One region of the Tetragenococcus halophilus genome, then DNA from elsewhere that is predicted to be linked to it. Evidence: a T-box and tRNA genes for the amino acid it is inferred to sense, from the RefSeq annotation. Region 1 holds a T-box; the other regions hold tRNA genes.
The links. The T-box of region 1 lies ahead of AC806_RS03190 (valine--tRNA ligase). A T-box ahead of a tRNA ligase gene usually reads a tRNA of that ligase, here a tRNA-Val.

Region 1 (3,823 bases):
AAACGTTTTAATCAAGAAGCTAGCCAGCTTGAAGATGTTAATTTTGCTACTATCTCAAATAATACAAAAGAAGATCAGGCGAAATGGTGTGGCCAAGAAGGCGTGGATATGATTATGTTACACGATCCAGAAAATACCTTTGGTAAAACCTATAATCTTTATATTCCAGAAGCAGATAAGTTTACTAGAAGTATTTTTGTGCTTGACCAAAATGGCACAATTACTTATGAAGAGTTTGTACCGGAAATGTCTGATGAACCAGATTATCAAAAAGCTTTAAAAGAAGCAAAAGCCTTAATTTAAGTTGACTTTAAAAAATGTGCATTGTAAAATAAAGCGGACGAGGATCAAGAGGAGTAACTGACTGAATTGTTTTTAGAGAGAAAATTCCTGGCTGAAAAATTTTCAACAATAGGTAGTGAAGGTAGCTTGATAGTCTTTGGTTTGAAAAAAGTAGAGCCAAACGAGTCGTGATCGTTAATTCACTTAGAAGCGGCAGTACGTAAAGACTGCAAATTAGGTGGTACCGCGTAAATAGCGCCCTAAGATGTATATACATCTTAGGGCTTTTTTGCTGTGAATCACTAAGAGTAGCTGATGAACAGTACTAGGCGAGAGGAACGAGCGTAGTTCCCCAAACCGAATCACTACGATTCAGCGACTAAAAGGAGCTGAAAGTAGATCCTTCAAGGCCTTAGCGACTTGTCGCTTAGACCTTGATGAGATCGAAGCGTAAGCGAAGTGATGAACAGTACTAGGGCGAGCGAAAGCGAGGCGTAGTATCCTTTACCTTTACTATCAGTGAAAAATAACGAGCTTTAAGAAAAAGTGAGCCCAACAAAGTGGAAATTAGTATGCGATCTTTACAAGGAGGAAGTAAAATGTCAGAAAATCAATTATCAAAAAAATATGCACCGCAAGAAGTCGAAAGCGGTCGTTACCAAGAATGGTTAAAACTGGATTTATTTAAACCAAGTGGTGATCAAAAAGCAAAGCCATATTCAGTGGTTATTCCACCGCCTAATGTTACTGGAAAATTACATTTAGGCCATGCTTGGGATACCACTTTACAAGATATTATTATCCGACAAAAGCGTATGCAAGGCTTTGATACTCTATGGCTTCCAGGAATGGACCATGCAGGGATTGCGACCCAATCTAAAGTAGAAGCGAAGCTAAAGGAGCAAGGAATTTCTCGCTATGATTTAGGTCGTGAGAAATTTATGGAACAAGCTTGGGATTGGAAAGAAGAATATGCGCAACATATCAGAGGACAATGGGAAAAATTAGGCTTGTCGCTGGATTATGGACACGAACGTTTCACTTTAGACGATGGGTTATCAGAAGCTGTAAGAACAGTATTTGTTAAATTATATGAAAAAGCTCTAATTTATCGTGGCGAATATATTATTAATTGGGACCCGCAAGCACGAACGGCTTTGTCTGATATAGAAGTTATCCATAAAGAGGTAGAAGGTGCTTTTTACCATATGACCTATCCGTTAACGGATGGCTCAGGCGTAGTAGAAATTGCGACAACACGTCCAGAGACCATGTTGGGAGATACTGGGGTGGCAGTTCATCCAGATGATGAACGTTACCAAGAGTTAATTGGCAAAACAGTGCTTTTACCATTAATGGATAAAGAAATCCCTATTGTGGCAGATGAGTATGTTGACCGCGAATTTGGAACAGGTGTAGTAAAAATCACGCCGGCTCATGATCCAAATGACTTTGAAGTAGGTAATCGTCACGATTTGCCTCGTGTAAATGTGATGAATGATGATGGGACGATGAATGAAAATGCGGGCGCTTATACGAATATGGATCGCTTTGCTGCTCGTAAAGCGATTGTAGAAGATTTGGATAATTTAGGTCGCTTGGTCAAAGTAGAAAAAATGGTACATAGCGTGGGACACTCTGAAAGAAGTGACGCTGTCGTTGAACCTCGTTTATCAAAACAATGGTTTGTAAAGATGGGACCTTTAGCGCAACAAGCCATTGATAATCAAGACACTTCGGCTGCTGTTGATTTTTATCCAGGTCGATTTAACCAAACCTTTTTACAATGGATGGAAAATGTTCATGATTGGGTAATTTCTCGGCAATTATGGTGGGGACATCAAATCCCAGCTTGGTACCATAAAGAAACAGGTGAAATGTATGTGGGCATGCAAGCGCCACAAGATAGTCAAAATTGGCAACAAGATGAAGATGTTTTAGATACCTGGTTTAGTTCTGCTTTATGGCCGTTCTCAACTATGGGCTGGCCCGATATTTCAGATGAAATGTTTCAACGCTATTTCCCAATAAGCACACTAGTTACAGGTTACGATATTATTTTCTTTTGGGTTAGCCGTATGATTTTCCAAAGTTTAGAATTTACCAATGAACGTCCATTTGAAAATGTTTTGATTCATGGACTGATTCGAGATGCAGAAGGTCGTAAGATGAGTAAATCACTAGGAAATGGCATTGATCCGATGGAAGTTATTGATCAATACGGCGCTGATGCGCTGCGCTGGTTCTTATCAAATGGTTCTACGCCTGGACAAGATGTTCGTTTTAGTTATGAAAAAATGGATGCTGCTTGGAATTTCATTAATAAAATTTGGAATGCGGCTCGTTTTGTTTTGATGAATGTAGAGGAAATGACTGCAAAAGATATCGATCTTAATGGGAAAAAGTCAGTGGCAGATCGTTGGATTTTAACACGTCTAAATGAAACAGTAGCAAGAGTGACAGAACTATTTGAACGCTTTGAGTTTGGAGAAGCGGGTCGTCAGTTATATAACTTTATCTGGGATGATTTTTGTGATTGGTATATTGAAATGAGTAAAGAGACACTTTACGGCACTGATAAACAAGCACAACAAATGAACAAGAGCGTTCTTGTTTATACTCTAGACCAGATTTTGCGTTTACTACATCCGATTATGCCATTTGTCACAGAAGAAATTTGGGAAAAGATACCACACAATGGCACTTCACTTGTGATCGCATCGTATCCAGAAGTTCATCCAAAATTTAATGATAAAGATGCAGCACAAGGCATGAATGTGTTAATGGAATTGATACGTTCCGTACGTAACATTCGTGCTGAAGTGAATACACCGATCTCCAAACCAATTACATTGCTTATTCAAACGAGTGATCAGGCCATTGAAACATTTCTAAAAGAAAATAAAAACTATATTGAGCGCTTCTGTAATCCGGAAAAACTGGTCATCGATAGCGAATTAGAAGCACCTGAGTTGGCGATGACGGCTGTTTTGACGGGCGCAAATATTTATTTACCATTGGCTGGCTTAATTAATATTGACGAAGAGTTGAATCGTTTGGAAAAGGAATTGGAAAAATGGAATCAAGAAGTAGCGCGTGTGAAAAATAAATTGGCTAACGAACGCTTTGTTGCCAATGCACCTGCAGAGGTAGTTCAAAGTGAACGCGACAAACAAAAAGATTACCTGGAAAAACAACAAACAGTAAAAGAACGGATTGAACAGTTACAAAAAATCAAGCAATAACACGCTAGTTACTCTTTTTGGATCGTGGATCATAGTATGTGTTGAATCAATTTGTTATAATAATTTTTGAGGTGAAATATCGTGATAAAAACAGCAGAAGAAGCGATCCAGTTTATTGAAAGTCGACAAAAGTTTGGTTCAAAACCAGGTTTGCAACGCATCAGTGCCTTGTTAGATGCCTTGGATCATCCGGAAAAAGATCTTTCAATTGTTCATATTGCTGGAACAAATGGGAAAGGTTCCACCGTTAGTTTTTTATCTGCCATGTTACAGGAAACGGGATGGTCGATCGGGAC
Region 2 (3,823 bases), 1.0 Mb from region 1:
TTATTTTGCGTTAGAAATAATTTATGCTAAATTATAATAAAGATGATGAGTAAATTACTTGATTAAAATTTATGAGAAAGGTGAGTTAGTATGAAAGACAATCGTTTTCCTCAGACCGGGACAGCAACTATTTCACACGTCAAGCAGTTAAAATATAGTATTGCTTTTATTTTGTCTAGTTATTTACTAAGCTTACAGCTTTCTTGGGAAGCAATAGAAAAGAATCATAAAAATTTATTCTCTTTTGTCTTTTTAGGAACAATTTTGTCTATTTTATTTTATCTCGTCTTTTATCATATAAATAAAAAACGAATATTTAATAGCCTAGAATCAAGTATTTCAATGAACATTGCTGGATTATTTGAAACGAATAAAAGCCCTATAAGCTTAATGTTCAAAAGTATTACCCGAAAAGAAATAAATGATAATAAAACGAAAAATACTACGATTCCTCTCTATCCTTTGGCAAAAGGAAAATTAAAAGATATCGAAGAAGTAGATGATAGTGTTTATTCTAATAAAACTTTAGGAGGTGGCTTTGCGGTTACGCCTTTTGAAGGTAATGTTTATTCACCAGTTGATGGTAAAATTGTAAGTTTATTTCCGACTAAACACGCTATTGGTATTCAAGATGAAAATAATATCGAATATTTAATTCATATAGGAATTGATACCATTGATTTAAATGGACATGGTTTTCATAATACGGTCAAATTAAACCAAAATGTCAAAGCCGGTAATCTACTTACAGAGATGGACTTAGACTACATTCTTACTAAAAAGAAAACGACAGATATTCTCTTTATTACACTCTCGCCAAATTTAATTGAGTCACTAGATTTGGTCGATGATAAAAGAGTTGGTTTGAACGAATCTATCGGAAAAATCACTTTAAAATAAATTTGGATACAAAAAAGCGACAAACACTGGTAATTCAATGTTTGTCGCTTAGTTTTAATACCGGCGGTCGGGGTCGAACCGACACGCCCTTAACGGGCACTGGATTTTGAGTCCAGCGCGTCTGCCAATTCCGCCACGCCGGCAAAATACTATTAGTACTAAGGCGGTAACCGGATTTGAACCGGTGATAAAGGTTTTGCAGACCTCTGCCTTACCACTTGGCTATACCGCCATCATACTATTAAAAATCCCATTTTTCAATAGGAAACCTAACTGGGATAGCTGGATTCGAACCAGCGCATGATGGAGTCAAAGTCCATTGCCTTACCGCTTGGCTATATCCCAATAATGCTAAGGGCGAATAGTGGGGATCGAACCCACGCGTGCCGGAGCCACAATCCGGTGCGTTAACCACTTCGCCATATTCGCCATGGCAGGGACAGCAGGGATTGAACCCGCATCGACGGTTTTGGAGACCGTTGTTCTACCATTGAACTATGTCCCTATAAATGGAGGAGAAAGGATTCGAACCTTTGAACCCGAAGGAACGGATTTACAGTCCGCCGCGTTTAGCCACTTCGCTACTCCTCCATAATGGATCGAGACAGAATCGAACTGCCGACACACGGAGCTTCAATCCGTTGCTCTACCGACTGAGCTATCGATCCAACACTGTAAAATTAAAAACAACGGTCTGGACGGGACTCGAACCCGCGACCTCCTGCGTGACAGGCAGGCATTCTAACCAGCTGAACTACCAGACCGTATGGAGGTTATAGGGCTCGAACCTATGACCCTCTGCTTGTAAGGCAGATGCTCTCCCAGCTGAGCTAAACCTCCAACTATCAGTCAATGGTCCGTACGGGATTCGAACCCGTGATACCGCCGTGAAAAGGCGGTGTCTTAACCTCTTGACCAACGGACCAAACTTAGTTACGGAGAGTAAGGGATTCGAACCCTTGAGACAGTGAATACCATCTACATGATTTCCAATCATGCTCCTTCGGCCTCTCGGACAACTCTCCAAGCTCAAAGAAGCCCAAACTCTTCAAATAATATTCTCATTAGAGAACTCCGGCAGTAGGACTCGAACCTACGACATCATGATTAACAGTCATGCGCTACTACCAACTGAGCTATGCCGGAATAATGCGTGGCGATGTCCTACTCTCACAAGGGGAAGCCCCTCACTACAATTGGCGCTAAGAAGCTTAACGACTGTGTTCGGCATGGGAACAGGTGTCTCCTTCTTGCCATCATCACCACACAACTTGACGTTGAGTGAACCTTTTGGTTCCCTCAAAACTGGATGAAAAACAACTGCTTCGCTTCACCGAAAATCCAAACCTTTGTGGTTAAGTCCTCGATCGATTAGTATTCGTCCGCTCCAACCCTCGCAGGTCTTCCACTTCGAACCTATCTACCTGATCTTCTCTCAGGGATCTTACTTTCTTTTAGAAAGGGGAAATCTCATCTTGAGGGGGACTTCACGCTTAGATGCTTTCAGCGTTTATTCCTGCCCTACTTAGCTACCCAGCGATGCCGTTGGCACGACAACTGGTCCACCAGCGGTAGGTCCATCCCGGTCCTCTCGTACTAAGGACAGCGCCTCGCAAATTTCCTACGCCCGCGACGGATAGGGACCGAACTGTCTCACGACGTTCTGAACCCAGCTCGCGTGCCGCTTTAATGGGCGAACAGCCCAACCCTTGGGACCGACTACAGCCCCAGGATGCGACGAGCCGACATCGAGGTGCCAAACCTCCCCGTCGATGTGGACTCTTGGGGGAGATAAGCCTGTTATCCCCAGGGTAGCTTTTATCCGTTGAGCGATGGCCCTTCCATGCGGAACCACCGGATCACTAAGCCCGACTTTCGTCCCTGCTCGAGTTGTTGCTCTCACAGTCAAGCTCCCTTCTGCCTTTACACTCTTTGAATGATTTCCAACCATTCTGAGGAAACCTTGGGGCGCCTCCGTTACTTTTTAGGAGGCGACCGCCCCAGTCAAACTGCCCATCTGACACTGTCTCCCGCCACGATCAGTGGCGCGGGTTAGAGTGGCCATAATGCAAGGGTAGTATCCCACGGATGCCTCCTTCGAGACTCGCGTCCCGAATTCTACGGCTCCTACCTATGCTGTACATGCATCACAGACACCCAATATCAAATTACAGTAAAGCTCCATGGGGTCTTTCCGTCCTGTCGCGGGTAACCTGCATTTTCACAGGTACTAAAATTTCACCGAGTCTCTCGTTGAGACAGTGCCCAAATCGTTGCGCCTTTCGTGCGGGTCGGAACTTACCCGACAAGGAATTTCGCTACCTTAGGACCGTTATAGTTACGGCCGCCGTTTACTGGGGCTTCAATTCGTACCTTCGCTTACGCTAAGCACTCCTCTTAACCTTCCAGCACCGGGCAGGCGTCAGCCCCTATACGTCATCTTACGATTTTGCAGAGACCTGTGTTTTTGATAAACAGTCGCTTGGGCCTATTCACTGCGGCTGCTCGTTAGAGCAGCACCCCTTCTCCCGAAGTTACGGGGTCATTTTGCCGAGTTCCTTAACGAGAGTTCGCTCGCTCACCTGAGGATACTCTCCTCGACGACCTGTGTCGGTTTGCGGTACGGGCCATTACCTTCTTGCTAGAAGTTTTTCTTGGCAGTGTGACGCCAGAACTTCGGTACTTAAATTTCCCTCCCCGTCACAGCTTGTCGTTGACAAGAAAAAGCCTTTCACTCTTTCTCCGATGCACTGCTTGGACAGACCTTTCCATTCGTCTGCTTTCTTTTGCCTCCTGCGTCCCTCCATCACTCAAATGAAGATAACAGGTACAGGAATATCAACCTGTTGGCCATCGCTTACGCCTTTCGGCCTCAGCTTAGGTCCCGACTAACCCTGGGCGGACGAGCCTTCCCCAGGAAACC
Region 3 (3,823 bases), 800 kb from region 1:
TGAAAGGGCGGTGTCTTAACCTCTTGACCAACGGACCTTTATTTAATAAATGGGCCTAAATGGACTCGAACCATCGACCTCACGCTTATCAGGCGTGCGCTCTAACCAACTGAGCTATAGGCCCAAGCAATAAACACAACAAGCGGGTGACGAGAATCGAACTCGCGACAACAGCTTGGAAGGCTGTGGTTTTACCACTAAACTACACCCGCATGACGGTCTGGACGGGACTCGAACCCGCGACCTCCTGCGTGACAGGCAGGCATTCTAACCAGCTGAACTACCAGACCAATTTTTGTTGTATCTTCAATACTTGAAAAACAAGTATAATTGCGGGAGCAAGATTTGAACTTGCGACCTTCGGGTTATGAGCCCGACGAGCTACCAGACTGCTCCATCCCGCGATAATAAAACTAAATATTATTATAATATCTATAAATAATTTTAGCAAAGGAGGATAAGGGATTCGAACCCTTGCACGGTTTTACCCGCCTGACGGTTTTCAAGACCGTTCCCTTCAGCCGGACTTGGGTAATCCTCCATCAAATAAATAAAATGATAATGACGCAATGGACCTTGTAGGACTCGAACCTACGACCTGACGGTTATGAGCCGTCTGCTCTAACCAACTGAGCTAAAGGTCCAAGCTCTTAATCAAAATCGCGGTGGAGGGGATCGAACCCACGACCTCCCGGGTATGAACCGGACGCTCTAGCCAGCTGAGCTACACCGCGAAAACCATTTTATCAAATGACATGGAGCCTAGCGGGATCGAACCGCTGACCTCCTGCGTGCAAAGCAGGCGCTCTCCCAGCTGAGCTAAGGCCCCTTCATTAAAATCCATCGGGAAGACAGGATTCGAACCTACGACCCCTTGGTCCCAAACCAAGTGCTCTACCAAGCTGAGCTACTTCCCGTTACGCGCCCAGAAGGATTTGAACCCTCAACCTTCTGATCCGTAGTCAGACACTCTATCCAGTTGAGCTATGGGCGCATATTTTGTTCAATGCCGAGGACCGGAATCGAACCGGTACGGTAATTACTTACCCCAGGATTTTAAGTCCTGTGCGTCTGCCAGTTCCGCCACCCCGGCGTGGTTTTGGCATCAAGCGGAAAACGGGATTCGAACCCGCGACCCCCACCTTGGCAAGGTGGTGCTCTACCGCTGAGCTATTTCCGCAGCTTGTCGGATGCCGGCTAAAGGACTTGAACCCTCGACCCTCTGATTACAAATCAGATGCTCTACCAACTGAGCTAAGCCGGCTTTTTCCTACATGCGGGTGAAGGGACTTGAACCCCCACGCCTTGCGGCGCTAGATCCTAAATCTAGTGCGTCTGCCAATTCCGCCACACCCGCTGATTTTGTGAAATGAGTCGTACAGGATTCGAACCTGTGACCCTCTGATTAAAAGTCAGATGCTCTACCAACTGAGCTAACGACTCAATGGAGGTTATAGGGCTCGAACCTATGACCCTCTGCTTGTAAGGCAGATGCTCTCCCAGCTGAGCTAAACCTCCGCTTGCTGCGTGGCGATGTCCTACTCTCACAAGGGGAAGCCCCTCACTACAATTGGCGCTAAGAAGCTTAACGACTGTGTTCGGCATGGGAACAGGTGTCTCCTTCTTGCCATCATCACCACACAACTTGACGTTGAGTGAACCTTTTGGTTCCCTCAAAACTGGATGAAAAACAACTGCTTCGCTTCACCGAAAATCCAAACCTTTGTGGTTAAGTCCTCGATCGATTAGTATTCGTCCGCTCCAACCCTCGCAGGTCTTCCACTTCGAACCTATCTACCTGATCTTCTCTCAGGGATCTTACTTTCTTTTAGAAAGGGGAAATCTCATCTTGAGGGGGACTTCACGCTTAGATGCTTTCAGCGTTTATTCCTGCCCTACTTAGCTACCCAGCGATGCCGTTGGCACGACAACTGGTCCACCAGCGGTAGGTCCATCCCGGTCCTCTCGTACTAAGGACAGCGCCTCGCAAATTTCCTACGCCCGCGACGGATAGGGACCGAACTGTCTCACGACGTTCTGAACCCAGCTCGCGTGCCGCTTTAATGGGCGAACAGCCCAACCCTTGGGACCGACTACAGCCCCAGGATGCGACGAGCCGACATCGAGGTGCCAAACCTCCCCGTCGATGTGGACTCTTGGGGGAGATAAGCCTGTTATCCCCAGGGTAGCTTTTATCCGTTGAGCGATGGCCCTTCCATGCGGAACCACCGGATCACTAAGCCCGACTTTCGTCCCTGCTCGAGTTGTTGCTCTCACAGTCAAGCTCCCTTCTGCCTTTACACTCTTTGAATGATTTCCAACCATTCTGAGGGAACCTTGGGGCGCCTCCGTTACTTTTTGGGAGGCGACCGCCCCAGTCAAACTGCCCATCTGACACTGTCTCCCGCCACGATCAGTGGCGTGGGTTAGAGTGGCCATAACGCAAGGGTAGTATCCCACGGATGCCTCCTTCGAGACTCGCGTCCCGAATTCTACGGCTCCTACCTATGCTGTACATGCGTCACAGACACCCAATATCAAATTACAGTAAAGCTCCATGGGGTCTTTCCGTCCTGTCGCGGGTAACCTGCATTTTCACAGGTACTAAAATTTCACCGAGTCTCTCGTTGAGACAGTGCCCAAATCGTTGCGCCTTTCGTGCGGGTCGGAACTTACCCGACAAGGAATTTCGCTACCTTAGGACCGTTATAGTTACGGCCGCCGTTTACTGGGGCTTCAATTCGTACCTTCGCTTACGCTAAGCACTCCTCTTAACCTTCCAGCACCGGGCAGGCGTCAGCCCCTATACGTCATCTTACGATTTTGCAGAGACCTGTGTTTTTGATAAACAGTCGCTTGGGCCTATTCACTGCGGCTGCTCGTTAGAGCAGCACCCCTTCTCCCGAAGTTACGGGGTCATTTTGCCGAGTTCCTTAACGAGAGTTCGCTCGCTCACCTGAGGATACTCTCCTCGACGACCTGTGTCGGTTTGCGGTACGGGCCATTACCTTCTTGCTAGAAGTTTTTCTTGGCAGTGTGACGCCAGAACTTCGGTACTTCAATTTCCCTCCCCGTCACAGCTTATCGTTGACAAGAAAAAGCCTTTCACTCTTTCTCCGATGCACTGCTTGGACAGACCTTTCCATTCGTCTGCTTTCTTTTGCCTCCTGCGTCCCTCCATCACTCAAATGAAGATAACAGGTACAGGAATATCAACCTGTTGGCCATCGCTTACGCCTTTCGGCCTCAGCTTAGGTCCCGACTAACCCTGGGCGGACGAGCCTTCCCCAGGAAACCTTCGTCTTACGGTGGACAGGATTCTCACCTGTCTTTCGCTACTCATACCGGCATTCTCACTTCTAAGCGCTCCAGCCGTCTTTTCAGTCGACCTTCACCGCCCTTAGAACGCTCTCCTACCAAAACACCTATGGTGTTTTCCACAGCTTCGGCAGTATGTTTAGCCCCGGTACATTTTCGGCGCAGGGTCACTCGACTAGTGAGCTATTACGCACTCTTTCAATGATGGCTGCTTCTAAGCCAACATCCTAGTTGTCTAAGCAACCCCACCTCCTTTTCCACTTAACATACATTTAGGGGCCTTAGCTGGTGGTCTGGGCTGTTTCCCTTTCGACGATGGATCTTATCACTCACCGTCTGACTGCCAAGGGGCAATCAATGGCATTCGGAGTTTATCTGGATTCGGTAACCCAAGACGGGCCCCTCGTCCAAACAGTGCTCTACCTCCATCATTGCTTCCTTGACGCTAGCCCTAAAGCTATTTCGGAGAGAACCAGCTATCTCCAAGTTCGTTTGGAATTTCTCC

Region 2: it encodes a tRNA-Val, which carries the amino acid that the T-box ahead of AC806_RS03190 (valine--tRNA ligase) is inferred to sense. The anticodon was not compared.
Region 3: it encodes a tRNA-Val, which carries the amino acid that the T-box ahead of AC806_RS03190 (valine--tRNA ligase) is inferred to sense. The anticodon was not compared.

What each region holds. Positions count from the first base shown of each region.
Region 1 covers NZ_CP012047.1:680,793-684,615, forward strand. Annotated here, with positions in the region: gene tpx (thiol peroxidase) at 1-303, shown strand, start outside; T-box leader at 335-548, shown strand; gene AC806_RS03190 (valine--tRNA ligase) at 882-3,527, shown strand; gene AC806_RS03195 (bifunctional folylpolyglutamate synthase/dihydrofolate synthase) at 3,609-3,823, shown strand, end outside.
Region 2 covers NZ_CP012047.1:1,680,800-1,684,622, forward strand. Annotated here, with positions in the region: gene AC806_RS11750 (PTS sugar transporter subunit IIA) at 91-900, shown strand; tRNA gene AC806_RS07955 (tRNA-Leu) at 959-1,043, opposite strand; tRNA gene AC806_RS07960 (tRNA-Cys) at 1,062-1,132, opposite strand; tRNA gene AC806_RS07965 (tRNA-Gln) at 1,174-1,245, opposite strand; tRNA gene AC806_RS07970 (tRNA-His) at 1,257-1,329, opposite strand; tRNA gene AC806_RS07975 (tRNA-Trp) at 1,332-1,405, opposite strand; tRNA gene AC806_RS07980 (tRNA-Tyr) at 1,411-1,491, opposite strand; tRNA gene AC806_RS07985 (tRNA-Phe) at 1,496-1,568, opposite strand; tRNA gene AC806_RS07990 (tRNA-Asp) at 1,591-1,664, opposite strand; tRNA gene AC806_RS07995 (tRNA-Val) at 1,668-1,740, opposite strand; tRNA gene AC806_RS08000 (tRNA-Glu) at 1,754-1,825, opposite strand; tRNA gene AC806_RS08005 (tRNA-Ser) at 1,837-1,925, opposite strand; tRNA gene AC806_RS08010 (tRNA-Asn) at 1,973-2,046, opposite strand; rRNA gene rrf (5S ribosomal RNA) at 2,052-2,167, opposite strand; rRNA gene AC806_RS08020 (23S ribosomal RNA) at 2,252-3,823, opposite strand, start outside.
Region 3 covers NZ_CP012047.1:2,266,794-2,270,616, forward strand. Annotated here, with positions in the region: tRNA gene AC806_RS10910 (tRNA-Glu) at 1-37, opposite strand, end outside; tRNA gene AC806_RS10915 (tRNA-Ile) at 51-124, opposite strand; tRNA gene AC806_RS10920 (tRNA-Gly) at 142-212, opposite strand; tRNA gene AC806_RS10925 (tRNA-Asp) at 217-290, opposite strand; tRNA gene AC806_RS10930 (tRNA-Met) at 331-404, opposite strand; tRNA gene AC806_RS10935 (tRNA-Ser) at 452-541, opposite strand; tRNA gene AC806_RS10940 (tRNA-Ile) at 571-644, opposite strand; tRNA gene AC806_RS10945 (tRNA-Met) at 661-734, opposite strand; tRNA gene AC806_RS10950 (tRNA-Ala) at 757-829, opposite strand; tRNA gene AC806_RS10955 (tRNA-Pro) at 844-917, opposite strand; tRNA gene AC806_RS10960 (tRNA-Arg) at 921-994, opposite strand; tRNA gene AC806_RS10965 (tRNA-Leu) at 1,008-1,093, opposite strand; tRNA gene AC806_RS10970 (tRNA-Gly) at 1,109-1,180, opposite strand; tRNA gene AC806_RS10975 (tRNA-Thr) at 1,192-1,264, opposite strand; tRNA gene AC806_RS10980 (tRNA-Leu) at 1,276-1,357, opposite strand; tRNA gene AC806_RS10985 (tRNA-Lys) at 1,371-1,443, opposite strand; tRNA gene AC806_RS10990 (tRNA-Val) at 1,446-1,518, opposite strand; rRNA gene rrf (5S ribosomal RNA) at 1,526-1,641, opposite strand; rRNA gene AC806_RS11000 (23S ribosomal RNA) at 1,726-3,823, opposite strand, start outside.